Regions from separate parts of the Virgibacillus salexigens genome, predicted to be linked through region 1. Evidence: riboswitches for the same ligand, from Rfam matches in the RefSeq annotation. Region 1 holds a riboswitch; each other region holds the start of a gene.

The links. Region 1 has a riboswitch for thiamine pyrophosphate ahead of tenA (thiaminase II). Riboswitches for the same ligand answer to the same signal wherever they lie in the genome.
Region 2: another riboswitch for thiamine pyrophosphate. It lies ahead of BN990_RS17145 (YkoF family thiamine/hydroxymethylpyrimidine-binding protein); the one in region 1 lies ahead of tenA (thiaminase II).
Region 3: another riboswitch for thiamine pyrophosphate. It lies ahead of BN990_RS04355 (thiamine phosphate synthase); the one in region 1 lies ahead of tenA (thiaminase II).
Region 4: another riboswitch for thiamine pyrophosphate. It lies ahead of BN990_RS02965 (lipoate--protein ligase family protein); the one in region 1 lies ahead of tenA (thiaminase II).

Annotation. Positions count from the first base shown of each region.
Region 1 covers NZ_CCDP010000002.1:719,788-725,915, forward strand. The annotation lists gene BN990_RS23530 (spore coat protein) at 1-334, shown strand, start outside; TPP riboswitch at 603-713, shown strand; gene thiW (energy coupling factor transporter S component ThiW) at 836-1,333, shown strand; TPP riboswitch at 1,322-1,425, shown strand; gene tenA (thiaminase II) at 1,493-2,182, shown strand; gene thiD (bifunctional hydroxymethylpyrimidine kinase/phosphomethylpyrimidine kinase) at 2,149-2,982, shown strand; gene thiM (hydroxyethylthiazole kinase) at 2,982-3,752, shown strand; gene thiE (thiamine phosphate synthase) at 3,796-4,377, shown strand; gene BN990_RS16495 (MerR family transcriptional regulator) at 4,680-5,417, opposite strand; gene BN990_RS16500 (hypothetical protein) at 5,601-6,128, opposite strand, start outside.
Region 2 covers NZ_CCDP010000002.1:866,816-872,943, reverse strand. The annotation lists gene BN990_RS17155 (ABC transporter ATP-binding protein) at 1-726, opposite strand, end outside; gene BN990_RS17150 (ECF transporter S component) at 723-1,304, opposite strand; gene BN990_RS17145 (YkoF family thiamine/hydroxymethylpyrimidine-binding protein) at 1,297-1,911, opposite strand; TPP riboswitch at 2,008-2,112, opposite strand; gene BN990_RS17140 (hypothetical protein) at 2,331-2,711, shown strand; gene yidC (membrane protein insertase YidC) at 2,651-3,415, shown strand; PreQ1 riboswitch class I at 3,496-3,542, shown strand; gene queF (preQ(1) synthase) at 3,726-4,244, shown strand; gene BN990_RS17125 (queuosine precursor transporter) at 4,295-4,924, shown strand; gene BN990_RS22675 (hypothetical protein) at 5,136-5,420, opposite strand; gene BN990_RS17120 (APC family permease) at 5,525-6,128, shown strand, end outside.
Region 3 covers NZ_CCDP010000001.1:954,399-960,526, forward strand. The annotation lists gene BN990_RS04345 (APC family permease) at 1-251, opposite strand, end outside; gene BN990_RS04350 (BCCT family transporter) at 711-2,249, shown strand; TPP riboswitch at 2,394-2,505, shown strand; gene BN990_RS04355 (thiamine phosphate synthase) at 2,599-3,213, shown strand; gene thiO (glycine oxidase ThiO) at 3,197-4,348, shown strand; gene thiS (sulfur carrier protein ThiS) at 4,308-4,508, shown strand; gene BN990_RS04370 (thiazole synthase) at 4,512-5,276, shown strand; gene BN990_RS04375 (ThiF family adenylyltransferase) at 5,273-6,128, shown strand, end outside.
Region 4 covers NZ_CCDP010000001.1:617,251-623,378, reverse strand. The annotation lists gene BN990_RS02980 (glycosyltransferase family 4 protein) at 1-670, opposite strand, end outside; gene hprK (HPr(Ser) kinase/phosphatase) at 907-1,833, opposite strand; gene lipA (lipoyl synthase) at 1,932-2,876, opposite strand; gene BN990_RS02965 (lipoate--protein ligase family protein) at 2,869-3,687, opposite strand; TPP riboswitch at 3,816-3,926, opposite strand; gene BN990_RS02960 (PTS sugar transporter subunit IIB) at 4,030-4,332, opposite strand; gene BN990_RS02955 (PTS lactose/cellobiose transporter subunit IIA) at 4,329-4,667, opposite strand; gene BN990_RS02950 (PTS sugar transporter subunit IIC) at 4,670-5,959, opposite strand; gene BN990_RS02945 (6-phospho-beta-glucosidase) at 5,961-6,128, opposite strand, start outside.

The sequences.
Region 1 (6,128 bases):
TGTTCAACAATCTATTGAATCCATTATTATCAAAGATTCTTGTGATGTAAATGTGACATCATCTGACATTCAAGCTGCACTTAATGTACAGGTAGCGCTACAGGTTGCCATTGCTATTGTAATTAGTATCTCTATTGCAGATGGGAACCAAGCAGACGAGGTAACACAAGACCTATTTGCTAAACTAAAATCCAGCCAAGTGAATAAACAGCAAGTATTTATTGAAAACTCTCGTGGCGTAGAAGTATCTACTTCCGATACAGATATCGCGATCAACGTTCAAGTGTTGCTTCAAATCTTGATTGCACTAGTTGTTAGATTAGATATTCTATAATTTTCAACCTACAAAATAACCTATTAAATAATCATAAACGAAAAGGCCATTTTCTTGTGCGAAATGGCCTTTTCATTTACTTAAAAACCTTTAGATATCCGTACGTATATGAGGGTTATAAAGTATAAGTTTAATCAATCGTTTGCTTAAACTAGCTTTTATGGTTCGTAGTTTTATTAATTGCTCATTCGGTTTATGAATGACAAACATGATTTGATTTGTTATGCTAATAATAAAGCTTAGTGAAGTGAAACATAACTAAATATTCATAGACTACTAGGGGTGCCCATGGCGTGGGCTGAGAGGAAGCAGTTGAGCTTCTGACTCTTACAGACCTGATCTGGTTAATACCAGCGGAGGGAAGTAGTAGGCATAGCGTCTTTCTATTTCATAACCGAAGCCAGGTCCCCAAAGGATCTGGCTTTTTCATAGTCGTAAAAACAAACAGAGAACATTTACTAAGCTTAAATCTATAACAAAAAGGAGCTCATTTATGAATCCATGAGAAAAACCTATTTACTAACATACATGGCTGTATTTATAGCGATTGGTACGTTAGGAGCCCAATTTCTTTGGTTTCCTGCTGGAATTGCTAAGGCTTACCCTGTGCAGCATGCTGTAAATGTCATAGCTGCCATTACATTAGGACCTGGCCCAGCTGTAGTGATTGCTTTCACAATCGGTTTATTACGAAACATGATTGGTCTAGGTACACTGTTAGCATTCCCTGGTGCGATGATTGGTGCTTTCCTAGCAGGAATGCTTTATCGTTGGGTAGGTAAAAAAATAGCTGCTGTCTTTGGAGAAATTATCGGCACAGGAATCATCGGTTCTCTCTTTGCTGTCCCTTTCGCCAAACTATTTATGAATAGTGGTACAGGTGCACTATTTTTTATGCCATCCTTCTTGGCAAGCAGTATATCTGGAGCATTTATTGGTTGGATCATCTTATTAAAAGTAAAACAAGAACATATTATTCGTTTACAAGGAAACTACTAGGGGCGCCATGTTGCTGAGATAAGGAACGCTTCCTTTGTCCCTTTGAACCTGATCTGGCTAATACCAGCGCAGGAAAGTAGTGAGGAAATTATCATAACACTCCTCTATTTATCTACTTTAATTCCTCTAGTAGCGTCCCATAATAAAGGAGGCTAAATGATGTGTTTCACAGATCATTTAAGACAAGAAAATAATGATATCTTTGCGCTCATTTTTGAACATCCATTTGTTCAAGGCGTCGGAAATGGAACGATCCCCGATAAAGCCCTTGCTCATTATATTAAAGCGGATTTCGAATATTTGAATGCATTTATGCAAATTTATGGGATAGCCTTAGCAAAGTCTAAAAAGCGAGAAGATATTGCCTATTTCTTTGACCAAATAAACTTTGTATTAAATGATGAAATCCACCCCCACCGAAATTTTTGTGATCATATTGGGGTTAAGTATGAAGATTTACAAGGACACCCTCTTCCACCAACAGCAGACCATTATATAAAACATATGATGTACCATGCCCAAATGGGGACATCCGGTGAAATACTCGGAGCACTACTTCCATGCCCATGGACGTATTTAGAAATAGGGAAAGAATTGATGAAGCAATTCCACCCAACAAGAGATCATCCATTTTATGACTGGATTAGCTTTTATGCAAGTGATGAGGTAGAGAAAACAACAACTGAAATGAGAAGCCGGCTCGATATATTAGCAGCCAATGCATCAAAATCAGAACAAGATCTAATTAGCGAAGCTTTTCGAAAAAGCTGCCAGTTGGAACTTAAATTCTGGGAGATGGCTTACACCTGTGAAGAATGGCCGGGAGAAAAGAAGGTGACCAATCAATGAGTATACCTCCAAGTGTACTAACTATCGCGGGAACGGATCCTAGTGGAGGTGCAGGAATACAGGCAGACCTTAAGACATTTCAAGAATTGAAGGTTTATGGGATGTCTGTCATTACTTCTGTGGTTGCTCAAAACACAACTGGAGTCCAAAACATCCATCACTTACCAACAGGGATGTTACATGATCAATTACAATCTGTATTAACCGATATGCCAGTTCATGCGATAAAAACAGGAATGATTGCTAACCGAGATATGATGGAAGTAATTGCTGATGCAATACCAAAAACAAATGCACCTTACGTAATTGATCCTGTTATGGTAGCAACAAGCGGTGATCCTCTGATTGATGAAGAGGCAAGGGGGGTTCTTAAAGAACAATTATTACCAATAGCAACGTTGGTTACCCCAAATATTCCCGAAGCGGAGTTTATTATAGGAAATTCCATCAATAGCCTAGCGGATATGAAAGAAGCAGCCATATCAATTGTCCATACGTATGGACCAAAAGCAGCTCTTATCAAAGGGGGCCATTTACAGGGGAAAGCAATTGACTTTTTGTATGATGGATCACAACTTCATACATTTGCTGCGGACCGATTTGATACGAAGAACACCCATGGAACTGGTTGTACTTATTCAGCAGCAATTACTGCAAACTTAAGCAATGGGCTTCATTTAATCGAAGCTGTTCAAATGGCAAAGCACTATGTGACCGAAGCAATAAAGCATTCCTTTCCATTAGGAACAGGTAACGGTCCTACCAATCACTGGGCTATAAGAGAAGAAAGGGTGAAATAATGAAGGATTCGATCATTCAAGAGGTTAAAGCAACTACTCCACTAATCCATAACCTCACAAATGAAGTTGTCATGAACTTTTCAGCTAACGGGTTGCTGGCTTTTGGGGGAGCCCCAGTTATGGCAAAAGCAAAGGAAGAAGTTGAAGAGATGGCAGCGGCGGCTGATGGAGTATTGATCAATATTGGAACAACGTCATTAACGGAGCTGGAAGCAATGAAGCTCGCTGGTAAAGCGGCCAATAAGAAAGGGATACCTGTTGTGCTAGACCCAGTCGGAGTTGGGGCTACTTCATTTAGGCAAGACGGAGTTCGTCAATTATTACAGGCTGTTTCATTTACAGCAATTAAGGGAAATGCTGGAGAAATGGCACAACTTGTTGATATCCCATGGGAAACAAAAGGTGTGGAATCTGTTGGTGATGGAAATGTTGAAGAAATTGCAGCTAAAGTAGCCAAATTGTACCAAACAACTGCTATTATTACAGGAAAAACAGACGTCATTTGTAGTAATGAAAAGATGATTCATAATACAACAGGTCATGCCTGGTTAGAAAAAATTACTGGTGCAGGCTGCTTATTAGGCTCCATTCTAACAGCTTGTTTAACAACAAATTACTCCATTGAAGAACAAGCACTTACTGCTGTACAATTCTATGGACTAGCAGCGGAACATGCTGCAGCACAATCATATGTCTACGGTCCAGGAAGCTTCCTGCCAGCATTTATTGATGCACTATCTTTGAAATCAGAGCAATTGGAAAGGAGCTAATCAGGAATTGGAAGTAAGACAAGCATTAAGAAAATATTTTATTATGGGAAGCCAAAACTGTAATGGCGACCCTAAGGAAATCCTTAAACAAGCAGCGAATGCTGGAATAACCGCATTTCAATATCGGGAAAAAGGAAACGGTGCATTACAGGGATTTCAAAGATATTTATTAGGCAAACAATTACGGGATATATGCAAACAATACCAAATTCCTTTCTTCGTTAATGATGATGAAGAATTAGCAGAAATATTAGATGCCGACGGTATACATGTAGGTCAAGATGATAAACCGGCAGCAGAGCTGCGACGCCGTTTTCCAAACAAGTGGATTGGGCTTTCGATATCTAATCAGGCAGAGCTTAACAATAGTCCAATCGATTCCATTGATTACTTGGGGGTTGGACCAATATTCTCTACAACTACAAAAGAGGATGCTAAAGTTGCTGTTGGTACCCAATGGGTAAAAGAAGTTAAACATGCCTATCCCCATATCCCCATCGTCGGAATCGGAGGAATCTCTGTTGATAATGCTGCATCTGTGATGGAGGCTGGAGCAGATGGGGTTTCAATCATCTCAGCTATTACAAATGCGAAATATATAGACCAAGCCGTATCGCAATTATAGAGCCCTCTATAGAAGAAAAGTAACAGCTTTTATGAACAATAAAGAAGCTAGAACATTATGAGAATAAGGACCTCTAAATTCGAATATTCGATAACCGCAATTCGAAATAGGGCATGCTTTCTACGGGGATGACCAGGTTAAATTGGAAAAGCAAAAACCGCTTATCCGAATTGAGCTGATGGATGGATCCCGTTCGAATCATGCCTATTTCTATTGCTATGTTGGATGAATAAAGTTACCCATTATCCAATGTTTTGGAACTGGTTACCCTGTAAAAACCATTCATTGCCTCGCTCTCAACTCTACTTTCGTTTATCTGCGTAAACAGCCATTGCATCACGCATAAATATAGCGAGTCCGTTACCAAATTGGTCAATATTTTTGGTGAATCGTTCATCGTCCACATACATTTGACCAAGCCCTTTAAAAGCATCAAGGGAATAGGTTCCCATCTGGTTCAAGAATTCAAACCATTCACCAATCCGTTTTTGGGCTATTTCAGAAGCAGGATCTTCATGACGAACCACTGCTAATTCACGATAAATAGCATGGAATGTTTCCTCGAATTCCTTTTTCTCCTCATTCGTCATTCGGTTCATTTTCGCATTGGACTCATCCACTGCCTTATCACCCCAACGCTCACGTGCTTCTTGTTCATAAGGATTATGACTGAAGTCAAATCCATCGAACTTTTCTTTATTACTCATAACGATCTCTCCTTGTTTATATTTTATCGTTTTATCAATTGTTCGAATCATTGTATCGACTCGATCCCGTTTATCAAGCAGCATATTTCGTTGCATTTCTAGTGCCTCCGCTTGATTGAAAGAAGGGCTGTCAATGATCTCTTTAATCTTCTTCAGCGGAAAATCAAGTTCTTTAAAAAATAGAATTTGTTGCAAGCGTTCTAGATCCATCTCAGAATAAATACGATACCCTGATTCGGTTGTCTGTTCAGGAGTCAAAAGCCCAATGTCATCATAATGATGAAGTGTGCGCACACTAATTCCAACCAAATCAGCTACTTCCTTAACTTTCATGGCTGTTAACCTCCCTACAATCTATACTATAGAGTATCACGTAGCGTGAGGGTCAATAGCAAGTTTCAAAATAATTTTCATCAGATTGAAACCATCATTGTAAATGATCCATTTCCTATACGTACAAACCTGCCGATGAGTATAAAAAAACACCATCCATCTAATGGACAGTGCCAACATTGATTAAATCGCCTTCCTTGACGGAAGTTCTATTTCATTTTCTTTCTCTTCAAAACGATATGGATAATTTTTAAGCTCTCCTTTAAAAATACAAGTAAGATTATTCATATCTCGAAGATCTTGAGGCGTACAAAGATTAGCCGATTTATTTAATTTATTATCTAATTCATTAAGAATCGTTGCCACAAACTGTGAACAGAAAAATGCATTTGATCGATGGATATTAAACTGAAATAAGAGGGCAACCATGCCAATCAAGTTATACCGATACCTATCTTTTTGCTGTTCCATTTGATTTACTTTATCAACCATTTTCTTATATTCAAACTCTGTTACATTGCAGCTATACACTTCACATACTGCGTTTCTAAACAACCCTTCTGAAATGTTTTCTTTAACAAAGCCACCAATAAAAGGATTTGCTGGATTTTTACGACCAAAACTATACATGTTCTCTAGTTCTAAGCTAAATGATAAGGAAGCATGGTTTAAAGGCTTCCTCGTATAAAACTTAATTAATTTTGTAAATAA
Region 2 (6,128 bases), 150 kb from region 1:
TTGCTGCTGAAGCATTTCTCTATTTGTTTCAATAAGTTTAACGAGAGGGCCATCATAGATACCTTTGCCTGTTTTGGACAAGATAAATGCACGGTTGATAAAAGTAATCCAGCCTTCCAGTTGATGTTCAATAACGATAAGCCCGATCTGCTGTTCTGTCCATACATGTCTTATTGTTTGAATAAATTCCTTTGTTGATTTTGGATCTAAATTAGCAGTTGGTTCATCGAGAACAAGATAATTTGGTTGTAGTGCAAGTACGCAAGCGAGTGCTAACTTTTGCTTTTGTCCACCAGAAAGTGTATTTATTGAAGCATGCTTATACGAGCTTAATTGAACCAATTCTAATGCCTCATCGATCTTTGCTTCTATTTCGTTGGAAGGTGTGCGAATATTTTCTAGTCCAAAAGCAATCTCATCTTCCACCGTTAACATACAGAACTGCGTTTCGGGGTCCTGAAATACGACTCCTACTTGTTTACTTATTGTACCAGGATGAGCCTCTCGAATGGAGTGATCGTATATATGGATATCGCCTTTGAGCATACCTTCCAATTCTCGAGGGTATATCCCATTTAAACAACGTGTCAGTGTACTCTTGCCACTTCCACTTGGGCCTAGTAATAGCATTGCTTCCCCTTTATTTAATTGGAAACTTAGCGTTTGGATAATTGCTTTTTCATCATTTCCATCAAACCAAAGAGAAAGTTCGGAAACATTAATCATGATACGGAACGTTCCTTTCTTATTTGTTTTCCTAAAGCAAAACTGGAAAGTACGCCCGTTTTGGCAAGGGAATCGCTGATGGTTTTCCCAATTAAGCCAGCAATAATGGCACCACTAATCATTCTGATGACCAGCATACTTACAATATAAGGGGTGGAAAGAGCGGTAAAACCGGATCTAAAGTAACCCCATACAAAACTAAAGATAGCGGCGCCAATACCAGCCAGCATAAGGACCCATAAGGAATAACGCTTGTATCGAGTGGCAGCAAAGGCAGCCTCTGCTCCTAACCCTTGAATCATTCCAGTAATAATAATAATCGGGCCCATCGCGTTTCCTAGCAACATTTCGACGGTAGCAGCAATCGTCTCTGATAAAAACGCTGCTCCTGGTTTGCGAATGATATAGGCAGCAATGATAGATACGATAAACCAGATTCCAAATATAAAATCGTAACCAATTGGTCCTAGCAAGGATACGAGGAGTTTTCCAACTGGTAAAAATGCTAAATAAACAATTCCGAACACGACGGCAAGTACGGACATCACAATGATTTCTTTCAACTTCCAGTTATTCATTTATTTTCTCCTTCTTTGAAGGGCTGTTGGCAGAAATCGTGGTTGTCATAACAGTATGTGAAGATTTTAAATTTTCCATGTTGGTAAATACGCGTTCAAGGCCATCAAAAACCTTTTCACCATCGCCATCTAGTCGTGTTGCATAGTGAATAGAAGAAACATCAATACCATGTAATTTCATTTCTTCGATTTGGTTATAAATCATATTCATATAATTTCCGCCTCCTAGCGGATACAATGAAAACTTTCCAGCTACCTCCTGGCTCATTCGTTTTAGTAATTTGGTATTTAACCGCTCATCATCCTCTGATAAATATACATCTCCATCAGAATCTCCAGGACAGCCGATGGAATAGGTGCTACTGAAAACTACATGATGACCAGTGTTTGCCGCATGTAGAAAGAGCGCCTTCGTTACATCAAAAACATGAGATATTCTCCCTCGGACACAGGTTTCTACATCTGTCGTTTTCATCCAAACCTTCGATGTATCAACTTCCTTTAATGAAGCTGTAATAACATCTACGAATTGATCCGTCATTGGATAAATAGCAAATGTACAGCCTGCAATCCTACTTGTGCTACATGTGATCGGTTGGTTGTTCAACGTAATCTCCTCCTTATCGATACATACACAAAAAAACTGCATTCTTGGGAATGCAGTCTTCATAAATAATATGATAAGGCAATGCCTGTTCCATTTTATTGAACGACTGCACTTCCCCACGCTAGTATTATCTAGATCGGGTTCTAAGGGTCAGATCATTTTCCTCTCAGCCATCTTAAAATAGCTCCCCTAGTGCAATAAAAATAGATATGCAGTTTTTATATGTCCATCTAGAATAGTTGAATTCGAATCATTTGTAAATATGTTAGATTTTATCTTGTCTTTTAACTAATTAAAAAAATCCAGGAAAATTTTTCAGGTCATGTTGAATCATGGTAATCAGGTATTAGGCTTAGGAATAGGTTTTAAGCTGTGTTATAATTAAGAAAGATTTAAGCAAGAAAAGGAGGTGAGTATAAATGACGATTGAGTTGTTAAATGAACTTTTTAATGATGTATCTCCGCTATCACTGTATTTAAGTCTATTATTGACGATTGTCACGACATATCAATTTCTAGCTATCGATGCTAGAAGTATAATGGAAAATAACAATGTATTAACGAGGGAATATCATAATCAGCGGGTAAGATTATTGCCAATGCAGGAACTGCTAGGAGAATGTGCAGAAATCTTGCAATGGTTAGTTAAAAAGACGAAGCGTATCGCTTCACCAGACGATGATACAGACCAGCAGTCCTTCTCGTTTTTTAAAGATTTATTACAACGAGGAGGAAAACAATGCAAGGTCAATTTATACTCACTTTTCTTAAAAAATATGCCATTGTCGGTATCATTCTAATCTTCTTTTTAACGGGGTGCCAAGCAGATAGTGGATTATTTCATTTTGACAATCCATTCTCCGGGCTCATGAAATATGTAGCTGTGTTATTTGGAGGGGATTATGGTCTATCCATTATTTTAATAACGGTGCTTATTCGTTTGCTCTTAATGCCTTTATCATTAAAACAAACAAAAAGCGGCGCTAAGATGAAAGAGAAAATGAATGAACTGAAGCCTGATATGGACGCTATTACAGAAAAATATAAAGGGAAAACAGATCAAGAGTCCAAAACCAATATGCAACAAGAAATGATGCAGCTTTATCAAGAGCATCAATTCAACCCGTTAACCTCTATGGGATGTTTGCCAATGCTTATTCAATTTCCGGTGATTATCGCTTTTTATTATGCAATTAGAAACTCACCGGAAATCGCGACCCACTCATTCTTATGGTTTAATCTAGGCGAAGTTGATCTCATTTTGCCATTTATTGCAGCTGCGATATATTTTATTCAGTCACGTGTTTCAATGATTGGTATGGATGAAAAACAAAAGAAACAAATGGCCATTATGGGACTTCTTTCACCTGTGATGATTGGGTTCATTTCATTTAATACCCCAGCAGCTTTGCCGTTATATTGGACGGTCAGCGGGATATTTCTAGTATTTCAAACATTACTTGCTAAAAAATTATATTACCCTAAAAATGCTGTGCAGCAATGAGTTTAGTAAAGATGTGATTGACATCCTTTTACTCGATATATATAATTAGGCGAGAAAATGGATATTCGGATCCATATAAAATTGGAGAGGTTCTTAGCTATAACCCTCTATAAAAAACTAAGGACAACTGATGCGATAAAAAGCCATGTGCCTTGGGCCATGGCTTTTTTATATGAAAGAATAAACATATGTGACAACTGTCTAATTCAGGATCCCCCCCTTAAGTTTTCCTTCATACGTTGGGTTACATTCGATGAAAAAGTTTGCTTTAGGAGGAGCTTGAGCTGTGTGAGCTCGAAGGGCAGTAAACATGGAAGAGGAGGTTTTACTTGTGTCTGGAAGAAGTAATGATGAGTTGCATGGCGTAACGTTATTGGGAAGTCAGGGGACGAACTACGCTTTTGATTATACCCCCGAAGTATTGGAGGTATTTGACAATAAACATCCAAATCGTAATTATATTGTAAAATTCAACTGTCCTGAATTCACAACATTGTGTCCGAAAACAGGACAACCTGATTTTGGGACAGTCTATATTAGTTATATTCCTGATCAGAAAATGGTGGAAAGTAAATCGCTAAAGCTCTATCTTTTTAGTTTTCGTAACCATGGCGATTTTCATGAGGACAGTATGAATATAATTATGAATGATCTTATTCATCTTATGGAGCCACGTTATATCGAAGTTTGGGGAAAATTCACACCACGCGGGGGTATTTCCATTGATCCATATTGTAATTATGGAAAACCTGGTACCAAGTTCGAACAAATGGCAGAGCATCGTCTGCTGAATCATGATATGTATCCAGAGAAAATAGATAATCGTTAAGTTTATGAGGGTTAGCTATGTTCCTCTACTTCAGAAGAGGATGAAATACGATGTTTGTTTACTTAAATGCTTTGTTTGTGGGGCTTTTACTTTTATCAAATATATTAGCAGTGAAGCTATTTCAAATTGGCGAATTTATTTTGCCAGGTGCTGCAGTAGTTTATGTCATTACCTATTTGCTAACAGATGTTATTGGGGAGGTTTATGGGAAGGAAACCGCTAGAAAAACGGTTCAAGCAGGGTTTATAACACAATTGATTGGGATGTTATTTATTTTCATTGTGGTTCACTTACCTGCTGCTCCAGCATTTGGCCTGCAGGAAGAATTTGAACAGATCCTTGGGGGTAGCTTTCGAGTAATGATTGCAAGTCTTCTATCCTACCTTGCCAGTCAACATCTAGATGTTACTATATTTCATAGGTTGAAAGCGAATCATGGGGAGAAAAAACTTTGGTTGCGAAATAATATTTCAACGATGACCAGCCAACTCATAGATACTTCCATTTTTATTGTGATTGCATTTTGGGGAGTTGTACCTTTTAATGTATTGATTGGTATGGTTATTACACAATATGTATTTAAATTAATTATTGCTATTATTGATACCCCTTTCGCTTATCTATTAGTAAAGTGGGCGAGAAAGCAAGAAGTACACCAGGAAGGCTTGCGTGTTTATTGAATTTTCGGTAAACTCAAGTTATATAAAAATTAACTGCTGAATCTAATTGACTTTACTGATAAAGTAAAGCGCTCCGTTAGATCAAAACCAGTTATATTGATAGATCTACCTTAGGTGGTTTCTGTCTATATGACTGGTTTTTTGTATAAAAAGGAGGTATTACTGGGAGCAATTTATTCGAATTAGATAAGAAGCATTTTTTCAACCAATATCATCCATTCATGAGCAGCAAGCTAATGGGACAAAAGTGATTTTGCAAGAAGGCAGCGGCATCTATGGGACGCTGTTTCTTCCCTTTGGAATCTAAATATTGGTTTATAATAGAAGAATTGGCAGAAACGGCAGTACTGCAAATGGAATAATTGGCCTTTAGCTCCCTTCTCCACATTGTGTCATGAACCAGCAATAACATTGGCTGAAAAGATTGCTTCACTTGCTCACTTGCACCTGAAGGATTGAACGTTGTTTTCTTTACGTTGGTTGGATCAGAACCCAATTTATTTGATGTATATCATAAGTAACATCGTAAAAGAAAGAATTTTTATCATGATATTTCGGAATAGTTTGTTAATATAAAAACACATGATCTGGAGGGTTTTTATGAATGAATCTGATAAGTTATTAAAAATTCTAGGTAATAAAGATGTGCTAGCACTAGCATTTGGAGCTATGATCGGCTGGGGATGGGTGGTTACATCTGGATTATGGATTACAGAAGCTGGATCAATAGGAGCTATTTTGGCATTTGTTATTGGCGGCCTACTTGTCGTTTTTGTAGGATTAACCTATTCGGAGTTAGCTTCAGCGCTTCCCTTGGCTGGTGGAGAACATGTGTATACATATAAGGCGATGGGGAGAGTGGCTTCTTTTATTGCTACATGGTCAATTATCCTTGGTTATGTATCTGTTGTAGCCTTTGAAGCTGTTGCTCTTCCAACTGTATTTGAATATGTTATACCTAATTATAGTCAAGGTTATTTATATACCATTGCGGGCTGGGATGTTACGCTCACCTGGGCAGGTGTAGGTATTATTGGTTCCATCCTAGTTGCTTGGATTAACTACCGGGGGATTAAGCTGACTACAGTTATTTCATTTATATTAACATTAATCATTTTAGTAGCTGGCCTTATGTTAATTACCGGGAGTACATTCGGAGGAAAAATGGAGAACATGCAGCCCTTGCTAGAAACAGGGCTTGCTG
Region 3 (6,128 bases), on a different contig from region 1:
AAACCGTAATAAGCATAAGCAAATTCACCTCCGGATACCGGTAGCTTTTCAACTAAGAAACCATAGCTAACTCCTATAATAATCATTAAAACTGCTCCAATTATAAATCCAAGAATAACTCCTAATGGTCCTGCCAATGACATCCAATCTACTGGCAAGACAAATGCCCCCCAACCAATAGCAGATCCAAAAGCAATTGCCCACACCCAATGTGGTTTTAATGTTTTGTTCAATTGTTTACGCTCGGTCATCATTATTCTCCTCCCGAATTTTGTAAGCGCTTAACTTAAGTGGGTATTAGTATTATTAAAGCATGCAAAAAAGCTGAATACAATTATATTCTGAAAATTTAATCATTACAAAAAATAATAAGGTTAATGTTTAAAAATTATAGATATAAAGGAGAGACCAGCCCCAACTGGAGAGAGCACTGCTCCAACTCAAGAGAAAAGACTGCTCAAAACAGAAGAGTTCTGACGTTTACATGCCCACCTGGTCAGTCCTATTTGACGCTTATGAACGCAGTTCTTATTCACTTGACTTGACAGGTTTTTAGAAAAAATGTATCCTTAAACGCTGTATGTTAATTTAAAATGCTTATTAAATCTCACATACAACTGACGAAAAAGGTAAACATAAGAAAAGTCAGTAGATGGTTATGTGAGATTTTTTTGTATGGAATTGAGAGGAGCAGATTGTTGAAGAATAGAATGAAGCAAGATCAAACCATAGATAAGCCAGTTCTTTTTCTAAGTGGAGGGGCGCTACTTGCCTTTGTGATTCTTGCATTAATAAACCAGGAAATGGTTACAAATGCAGTTAATACGATGTTTAACTGGTCGGTAACCTATTTCGGCTCCATCTATCAAGTTCTGATGGTTGGGACTTTAGTTATTGCATTAATACTAGGCTATTCCAAATTTGGGAAGATTCGATTAGGAAAATTAGAAAAGCCAGAGATCGGAACGTTCAAGTGGATCTCGATTATCATGTGTACGCTGCTAGCGGCGGGTGGTGTCTTCTGGGCTGCTGCTGAGCCGTTAAGTCACTTTTTAACCGTACCGCCACATTTCTCAGGAATTGAAGCTGGCACTGCTGAAGCAGTAGTACCTGCACTTGCAGCAAGTTTTGTCGATTGGGGATTTGTCTCATGGGCAATTTTAGGAACATTAGGTACGATTGTACTCATGTACTCCCATTATCATCGGAACGCACCATTAAAGCCGAGATCGTTGCTTTATCCGATATTTGGGGATAAAATTATGAGAAAAAGTGCACTTGGTACGTTTGTTGATGCCTTTTCGATTGTGTCAGTGGCAGCTGGTACGATTGGTCCAATTGGATTCCTTGGATTACAAGCAGGTTACGGATTAAGTGCATTGTTCGGTGTACCAAATAATTTAGCTGTGCAATGTCTTATTGTTATCGTCATTGTTCTAGCAGCTGGGATTTCTGCTGCGACAGGGATTCATAAAGGAATTCAAATATTAAGCAGCTATAATATTATACTGGCAGTTTGTTTAATGGTGGCCGTCCTTATCCTAGGACCAGCACTATTCATTTTTGATTCGTATGTGCAATCATTTGGATTATATGTTCAAGACTTTCTAACCTTGAATACGTTCCGTGGAGACGGAGCTTGGCTTGGCTTATGGACCGTCTTTTTCTTTGCCTGGTTCATCGGCTATGGTCCAATGATGGCCATGTTTGTTAGTCGTATTTCACGTGGACGTACAATTCGTGAGCTTGTGACTGCTGTTGCGGTAATTGCTCCTGTAGTAACAACATTCTGGTTTACTGTCGTTGGTGGAACAGGGATTTTTGCTGAAATGAATAACCCTGGTGCCGTTTCTGAAGCCTTAAATAGTGCTGGACCTCCAGCAGCAATGATTGCTATCGCCGAACAGTTACCGCTTGGTACAATTATCGGTTTCTTCTTTTTAGTGGCAACGATTGTATTTGTTCTAACAACTACCGATTCAATGTCATTAACTATTTCGATGGCGATCACAGGCAACGGAGATCCATCTAAATTCTTACGTGTATTTTGGGCGATTCTTATGGGACTTGTCGCAACTGTACTCATCACTATTGGTGAGGATAGTGTTGGATCGTTGCAATCCTTTATCGTCGTTACGGCTGTGCCAGTATCCTTACTCATGTTAACCACATTCTGGACAGCTCCGCGTGCAAGTCGTGAACTTGCGAAAGAACAAAAGATTGATGAGAAACAACGCTATACCAAATAGCACAGATTTGAAGGAGCTGGTTTTTAAGTCAGCTCCTTTTTTCATAAAAGAACAGAAAGAAGAATAGAAAATTGGTCGTTTTTGGTAGACGAATAGTCCAAAATCATGTATTTTATAGACAAATGCCTATTAAATAATTAAATTACGCTTCACTAGGGGTGCCTTTACGTAATGGCTGAGATCCATGTGAGACATGGAGACCCTTTGAACCTGAACTGGGGTAAGAACCAGCGGAGGAAAGTGACATGACTAGTGTGTATCGACGATATTATTGAATATGCTGAACGATTCATGCCACTTTTCCTTTGCTGGAAAAGTGGCATTTTTTAATGAAAAGGAGAAGGGAGTTATGAAATTAATTGCGGTGACGAGTGGTTCACAGAAGGAAGCGCGTCTTTTCCAGGTAATAATGGGCATTAGTCCATATGTTGACGCTATCATGTTAAGAGAAAAACAGATGACCAAGAGTGGCTATTCTTTGTTCGTTCAACGACTACTTGCACAAGGTCTTCCAGCAGAAAAACTAATTATTCATGTCCACCAGATTCTACCTAAGGAGACAGCTGTACCAACGCTTCATCTTCCGGAAAATAGATTGCCAGAGGTAGACTGCCTCCAAAAAAAATACCCTTGTTTACAAATTGGTGTATCGACGCACTCCCTTGAAGTAGCCAAGAGGGCAGAGCAGGTAGGCGCTGCTTATGTTTTGTATGGGCATGTCTTTTCAACAGCGAGCAAAAAGGGAGTAAAGCCAAGGGGAGTAAAACAATTAGCGACAGTCGCGAAAGCATTGAATATTCCCGTATATGCAATTGGTGGAATTACAACCGGGAAGGTAAATGATATATATCAAGCAAAGGCAGGTGGGGTTGCTGTGATGTCAGGTATCTTCAGCCATACTGATCCATTAGAAGCAGTAAAGTCATTTCGAAAGGAGGTGAACGGATATGAAGGAACACGTTGATGTAGTGATTATAGGTGGAGGCGTTATTGGGCAATCCGTTGCTTACTATTTAAGTAGAAGTGGGGTTGCAACGACGGTAATTGAACAAAATAGAATTGGAAGAAAAACTACACAAGCTTCTGCGGGCATGCTTGGGGTGCATACAGAAAATGATCAGCAAGGTACGTATTATCAATTTTGCCAAGCAAGTAGAAATATGTATGCATCTCTAAGCGACGAACTATTTTCGTTATCAGGGATTGATATCCAGCTTTCCACCAACGGTATGCTCGAGATAGCTACGAATGAAGAACAGAAGCAAAGACTGCAAGCAAAACAAAAGGCATTTGAAGGCTTGGAATGGTTGGATGGGGGAGGGATTAGGCAACGAACATCAGCATTAACGCATGCTGTAGGAGGATTGTACATGCAGCAAGATGGGAATGTGGAACCTTTGGCTGTATGTGAAGCTTTTAAACAGGCGTCTTTAGGAATGGGCAGCCAAGTAATCGAGAATTGTCGCGTTGCGAATATAGATCGTGTCCGTGATGTTTTTCATATCCAATTCGAGAACGGTGGTATCTCAGCGGATCATGTGGTTGTTGCGGCTGGTGCGAATAGTGGGAAGTGGTTTGAAGCAACAGGTTTAAAGAATCCGATGATCCCGACAAAAGGAGAATGTTTTGCCATCAAGCCAAGCGATCCCTCTATTGAGCAGACATTATTTTTTCACAATTTGTATTTGGTGCCAAAACGAGATGGACGCTACATTATTGGAGCAACTAGTTATCACTACGATAGCAGTAGCTATACGTCAACAGGAGGCATTTTTGAGTTAATGAATCGCCTATTTAGGTTGTTCCCATCCCTTCAGCAGGAAGAATTGCATAGCTGTTGGACTGGCGTGCGTCCAGGTACCAAAGATGGCAGACCAATCATTGGGGAGCATCCCGATGTTTCTAATTTGTATTTTGCCACCGGTCATTACCGGAATGGTATTCTTCTTGCTCCAGCTACAGGGAAACTTGTCAGTGATATGGTCTTAAACCGTTATGTGCCAGCTTCGATCGAACGTCTTTTCACACCAGCACGTTTTAGGAAAGGGAGGGTAAGATATGCAAATACACGTGAACGGACGGCAAATGGAGGTAGTTAAGGATTCAACGATCGGTGATCTATTAAATCGTTTTAACATTCAAGAGAAGCTTGTGGTAGTTGAACAGAATAAACAAATTATCAATAAAGTCGTATATAACCAAACAACATTAACCGATGGCGATGTTATAGAAATCGTTCATTTTGTAGGAGGGGGATAAGTCATGTTAATGATTGGAGAAAAATCATTCCATTCTCGACTGATGCTAGGTACTGGAAAGTATCCGACATTTCAAAGCCAAAAAAAGGCGGTGCAAGTATCCGAAACAGAAATTCTAACCTTTGCAGTCAGAAGAATGAACATTTTTGATGAAAACGAGCCGAATTTATTGGAAGAATTAGATTTACAGCAGTATGATTTACTACCAAATACTGCTGGAGCTAAAACAGCCGATGAGGCAGTAAGGATTGCCCGCTTAGCCCGGGCTTCTGGTTTATGTGACATGATTAAAGTAGAAGTTATCGGCTGTGAGAAAACGTTGCTGCCTGACCCTTTTGAAACGATGAGAGCTTCGGTACAACTGTTAGAGGAAGGGTTCACTGTATTAACCTACACCTCTGATGATGTTGTATTAGCAAAACGATTGGAAGAAGCAGGTGTACATGCGATTATGCCAGGAGCCTCACCAATTGGATCGGGGCAGGGCATTATCAATACAATGAATCTACAATTTATTATCGAACAATCTGATATCCCAGTAATTGTTGATGCAGGGATTGGCTCTCCAAGTGATGCTGCTTATGCCATGGAGCTTGGAGCAGATGGGGTTTTATTAAATACAGCTGTATCTGGCGCAAAAGATCCAATTCGAATGGCAGAAGCAATGAAGTTGGCCGTACAATCTGGCCGATTAGGTTATGAAGCCGGGCGTATCCCTAAACGAATGGATGGAATGAAGAGCAGTCCAGATACGGCGATGATCGAATGATAGCAGGACGTTATGCTCGTCAAGAACGATTTGCCCCGATAGGGAAGACAGGTCAATGTCGATTAGCTGCCAAACATGTGGTCATCGTTGGTGCGGGAGCATTAGGCAGTGCAAATGCGGAAATGCTTGTACGAGCAGGAATAGGTAAGTTAACTTTGATTGATCGTGATTATATTGAACTAAGTAATCTTCAGCGCCAACAGCTTTATACAGAAGCAGACGCGAAACAGAATCGAACGAAAGCAAGGACTGCCGAGCAACGATTACAAGCAATTAATCCGGAAGTAGAGATTAAGGGAATTGTTGATGAGCTCGATGAGGAAAACGGAGAAAAGATGCTACATGATGCTGATTTTGTTATCGATGGAACAGATAATTTTCAAACACGTTTTGTGATTAATGATGTGTTAGCAAAACATCGTAAACCTTGGGTATATGGTGGCTGCTTACAGAGTACTGCCATTGCATTTTCCATTATTCCTGGAGAAACCCCTTGCTTACAATGTTTAATTGATCATCTCCCTCAGGAAGGGAAAACCTGTGATACGGTTGGTATTATTTCTCCTGCGGTACAGATGACCGCTGCCTATCAGACATCGGAGTGTTTAAAGTACTTGACTGGTAATGGTTTATCTCAGGAGTTAGTACAAGTTGATATATGGGGAAGGACCTATAGTGCAATTAACGTAAAAAAGTTATTGAATCCCACTTGTTCATCTTGTTCACAATCAGCAACCTATCCTTATTTAACCAAGGAAAAAGGGATGAAGACAGTTTTACTTTGTGGAAGAGATACGGTACAAGTAAGACCAGGAGAAAAAGGCAGCTTATCACTTTCTGCTTTAGCGAAAG
Region 4 (6,128 bases), on a different contig from region 1:
CGGCAATCATATACCCGAGAAAATTAGATCCTGTATCGCCCATATAGATTTTGGCAGGATAAAAGTTATGATATAAAAAGCCTAAATTACTTCCAATTAAAGCGATACAGAAATATGCAGCAACTACTTGCATATCAATAAAAGCCATCATACAAATACTAATTAATGCAATTGTTGAAACTCCTGTCGCTAACCCATCCAAACCATCAATTAGATTAATTGCATTGGTTACACCAACCACCCACAAAACCGTAATGAGTACACTAATAAACCCCAACTCTACGGTACCAAAGAAAGGTAACGTAAGTCTTTCAATAATTAAACCGGAAGATATTAAAAACGATGCAGCAATTAGTTGACCTGTTAACTTTACCACAGGTTGAATTGTAAATCGATCATCGATTGCACCTGTTAACACAATTACTACTGCACCTGCAGCAATTTCTGGTAGATGTGGATGCACTGGCTGCAAATAGAGCAAACCAGCTATTGTCCCCAAAAAGATAGCAATGCCACCTAGTCGAGGTGTTACCTTTGTATGTATTTTCCGGTGATTAGGAAAATCAACTGCACCGACAAGCGTTGCAAATTTCTTTACCGGGTAGGTTGTTAGAAAAGCAGTTAAGATTGCGATGACAAACGCTATTAGTAAATCCAAAACATTCAACATATCATTCTCCTAGCATCTTTGCTGTAATTCTTAGCTGCCTATATTGTCGGTTACATAATTGGTTAAATTATAGCGGATATTCGTTGGTTTTAGCAAATCATTGTCTATGAAGAAACGTTTGAACTTATAAAAAAGAGGCTGACGTACAAATCAGCCTTTCACCTATGCAACTGCAGTATAATGTTCCTATGGGATTCCTTTGTTAAAAATCAAGCTGAGCGAATGACAGCAATGATTTATCCTTGATTGTCTTCCATATCCAAATCTAATCGTTCCATAAATTCTTCAGCAGCACTATATCCTTGCTGTTGCAAATACCAATTATTAGCAGCAGCCTCAATCAACCCAACCACATCTCGACCTGGTTGCAGTTGAATTTCTATTTTAGGAACTGTCACATCCATATATTCACTCGATTCAGTTTCTACCTCTAACTCATTATTCAGTGCGTCCTTTTCCCATTCGGTTAATTTGATATCTAAGGCTATTCTCGTTTCTTCTTGAAATGCCTTCTGCCCATACACCCTTACTACATTTAATAAGCCAACACTTCGGAGAGCGAGAAACTCTTTATTCGTTTGATTATGTGTTCCGAGTAATGTATCTGGACCAAGCTTCTTCAAGACAACAATATCATCTGCTACTAATCGATGACCTCTGCCAATTAAAGCATGTGCAATCTCACTTTTGCCAATTCCTGACTTTCCTCTAATTAGAATACCTAACCCAAAAATATTGACACACACCGCATGGACTGCCGTTTCTGGCGCTAACGCCTTCACCATGTAGGCATCATATTTCTCGATAAATGTTGACGTAGGCTCTTTCGTTCGTAATAAAGGTATTCCCTCTTCTTTACAAAACTGCGTTAAATATGTCAGCCCAGCTTGCTCTGATGTAACGATAAAGCAAGGAGGGTGGTAATTTACAATATTACCAATTCGTAATCGTCGCTCCTCATGTGTCAGCTGATGTAAATACGTAATTTCTTTTCGTCCGAGCACTTGGACATGTTCCATCGGAAAAAAGTCAAAGTAGCCGATAAATTCTAACCCAGGGCGATGCGTTCTCGCCTTGGTAATGGATCGATCAAGTTGATCCTCTCCAGCCAATATTTCCAGATTGAATCTACCAGCTAGTTGTTTAATTGTTATTGACTTCATCTGTATACGCTCCATTTCTATTACAACTATAGCTTTTAACTATATTATGTTTCTATACGAAAAACAAGAAATGGAGGTTTCATAACGGATTGGAAATGTTAGAAAGTAAAATCTACTTCTTTTTTTTCCTGTTTTTCATAGCCTTTCATATAGTTAATTCGACGTTGCGCCGAGGCTTGGGTTACTTGTTCATCTGCATGATAAGAAGATCGAACCAATGGTCCAGCTTCACAATGTGAAAATCCTTTCTCAAGTGCAATTTGTTTTAACTCGGCAAACTCATCTGGATGGTAATAACGCTCAACATTCAAATGTTTTTTTGTTGGTTGTAAATACTGACCAATTGTCATAATATCGACTTTATGCGCTAAAAGATCATCCATTGCTTGAATGATTTCCGCTTTCTCCTCACCCAAACCAACCATAATACTAGATTTGGTCGGTGTTTTAGGAGCGATTTCCTTCACGCGTTCCAATAATTGAAGAGACCGATCATACATCGCTCTAGCTCTTACACGTTTTGTTAGCCTGCGTACCGTTTCAATATTATGATTAAAAATATCTGGTGCACTATCCATCAATGTATATAGACTCTCGTAGTCCCCTTTCATATCTGATGGTAGAATTTCAATCGTACATCCTGGGTTTTTTCTTCGAATTGCTCGTACCGTCTCAGCAAATACAGCCGCTCCCCCATCATTTAAATCATCACGTGCCACTGCTGTAACTACAACATGCCGTAGCCCCATAACGGTAACCGAATTAGCCACCCTTTCTGGCTCTCCCCAATCTAATTCATTTGGTAATCCAGTTTTTACAGCACAAAAGCGGCATCCTCTTGTACATGTATCTCCTAAGATCATAAACGTCGCAGTTTTACGTTCACTCCAACACTCATGTATATTTGGGCAGCGTGCTTCTTCACACACTGTATTCAGGCGATTTTCGCGCATTAATTTCTTTAATCCTCTGTAGGATTTATTCGTGTTTATTTTTGTTTTTAACCACTCCGGCTTTCGTATATATGTTTGATCTTTAGGCATGGGATACAACTCCTTTGATTGTATTATCTGTATATTTTCGTTCTGCTAGATCGTATACTTCATTCCATTGGCTTTTTGTTAATGTAAAAGGTTCAAGTTCAATATTCAATCCCTCTCCGAATCCTTCTAAAAAAGCTGTTTTAACCGTTTCATAGGAATGTTTCCTTTGCGTTACCTGATTAATCGTCGTAGCTTTTTTCCAAAATGCCTGTTTTTTTCTCTCCTTGACACGTTCAGAAGGAAATAAAAAAAGATCGAATAACATATCTACATTCATCGATATCGGAATCGAACCATGTTGGAGCAATACTCCTTTTTTTCTTGTCTGTGCATTACCAGATATCTTTTTGCCATCTGCAACCATTTCATAGAATGCGGGTCTCTCAAAACAAATACTACTCCGTTCTTTTGAAAACGATTCGGCATAATCAACTGGAATGTTTAAATTTTGATAGCCTCGTAGTATGCCTTTTGACAAATCATAGTACGCTTGACGAATCGATGAAGCAATTGCCGGATGTTGTTCAGATATTACAATACTATACGTTAGTTCATCATCATGCAGAACTGCACTGCCCCCAGTCATTCTCCGCACAAATTGACATTGATGGTTTTGAATACCTTCTACATCGATTTTTCCGTCTACTTTTTGAAAATGACCAATTGAAAGCGTGGGGGCTATCCATTGATAAAAACGTAATGTAGGCGGTATTTTTCCTTCATGATGCCAATTAAGTAATGCCTCATCTAATGCCATGTTAATGGCAGCATCATGAGGTACATTTTCTAAAAATCCCCATTTTTCTTGCACGAAAATCGCCTCCCATAAGAAGAATCTTTTCAACAAAGGCCTAACCGGAGGTGCACATGTATGAAAGAAAACCATGATACTTCCTCATAAAAAAGACTGCATTCGTCGTGAATGCAGTCAATAAAGTATCCCTATTGACCACACTTTCCCACGCAGGCATTATCCTGTTCGGGTACGAAGGGTCAAAACGATTCCTACGCTCTTCTCAGCTACTTTACATAGCTCCCCTAGTGTTGAAAAGATTCCATTTAGTTTTAATTTACCAACAAAATCAGCTTAACAAGCTTGCCATAAATTGTAAAGGCGCAATTTTTTTCGTACAACTTCATTTCTATTATTCTTCTATTTCTTTAAAGCGATGGCTTGATCTAAAACCTTATCTCCTTGGATCATGCCATAAGCTATTTGATCAATTACATCAACAGCGATTCCTTTTGGTTCCAACTGCTCTCTAATCTTCTTTTCTAAATAACGGACTTGTGGACCAATTAATACAACATCAAGATCATCCAGCTCGTTCTTTAATTGTGATTCTGCTACCGCATTAATCTCGGCCATTATATTTCTATCGTCAGCTGATTGTTTCATTTTTTTTACAAGCATGGAAGTCGACATCCCCGCAGAACAAACTAAAATAATCTTCATTTGTTTCCCTCCTCTAGGATTTGCATCTTTTCATACATATCAATCATTTCACTAGCTAAATCTTTTACTGTCATGGCGGTCATTAGATGGTCCTGTGCATGTATTAGAATGACGGAAACCTCTGTTTGGTTCCCTTCTGCTTCTTCCTGTAAAAATTTCGTTTGAATATGATGAGCTTCTGTAAATTCTTCATCCGCCTCTGCTATTTTTTGTCGTGCTTCAGCAAATTGATAAGATTTTGCTAAAGAAATAGCTTCCATTGCAGATGACCTTGCATTTCCAGCATGAAGTATAATCGAAAAGGATAGCATCTGTACATCTTCTTTTGTAGTCATGGTTATTCCCCCTTATTTCTCTTTAAGGTTCTTGCACCTGCTAAAATGAATGGAATATACATGATAACAGCCAGCACTAAATTAAATACTTGAAGCCCAATTCCACGCCAGCTACCGCCTGTTACTAGATAACCACTTAAAATTGGCGGTGTTGTCCATGGAAGAATTGCCACTGTTCTTGGCACTATACCAGTAGCTAATGCAATATAGGATGTAATCGTCAATGTTACAGGAATCAATATAAATGGAATTAACATCACAGGGTTTAATACAATTGGTAGTCCAAAAATAACCGGTTCATTAATGTTAAATAGCCCTGCTGGCGCTGATAACTTTGCAACTTGTCGATATGGATGGTTTCTCTCTCTACGTATTACAATAAAGACTGCAATTAACAATGCAATGGTCGTTCCTGATCCACCCATAAAAACAAATGAATCTAAGAATGGTTTTGTTACAATATTAGGTACGTCAAATGCTGACATACCGCTCTTAAATAAATCGAGATTTTGTTCAATCAGTGGCAAGTAGACCGGTTCAATTACTGATCCAATAATATTCGTCCCATGTAAACCAAAGAACCATAATAAGTGATTAAGAAAGGATACAACCATTGCTGCGGGCAAAGTATTCCCCAAACCTTGTAACGGTTCTTGAATTGCATTAAAGATAACTTCAAAAATACTTTGCTCTGCGAACACATTCATTAATGCCTGGAAAAAACCTAGAATAATTAAAATGATCACCGCAGGTACTAATGCTTTGAAGGAGCGTGTAACCCCGTCTGGAACACCTTCTGGCATTTTAATAGTCAAATTCGAATTTATCAATATTCTGAAAAGTTCTGTGACAAGAAGCGCTATAATAATTCCAACAAATAGTCCTTGCGTACCTAACCATGCTGCGGTTAAACCAGCGCCATCCTCTGTCCAAGGGACTAGCATAATAAAACCGGCAGCTGATATGAGACCAGCAGATAGCCCATCTACGTCATAAGACTTAGCTAAATTATAAGCTATAGAAAAGGATACTAAAAGACCTAATATAGCAAAAGTACCGTTCCAAATACTCCCCCCGACTGTTTGCCAATTGCCATCACCAAAGATTCCATTCATCCATTCAACAAAATTAAAGTTGCCAAATGGCGGAAAATTATTAATTAAAATAGCAAGTGACCCAACGATAATTAATGGCATGATCGCAACGAACCCGTCTCGGACAGCTACTAGATGTCGCTGTGATCCAATACGTCCAGCAATTTCAATGAACTTTTGCATAAATTTACTGTTCATCTTAAATCCCCCTTGAATTAAATTGTGGCAAATATGCTTGATGTGCTTCCAATAACTCATCCAGCACATCCTTGCTTCTCTTTTCATCAGCAAGTAATGGATTCATCACCATTGCTGTGTATGCATCGTTGTAGTTCCCAGTGATACTTGCTTGAATAACTAGTTCCTC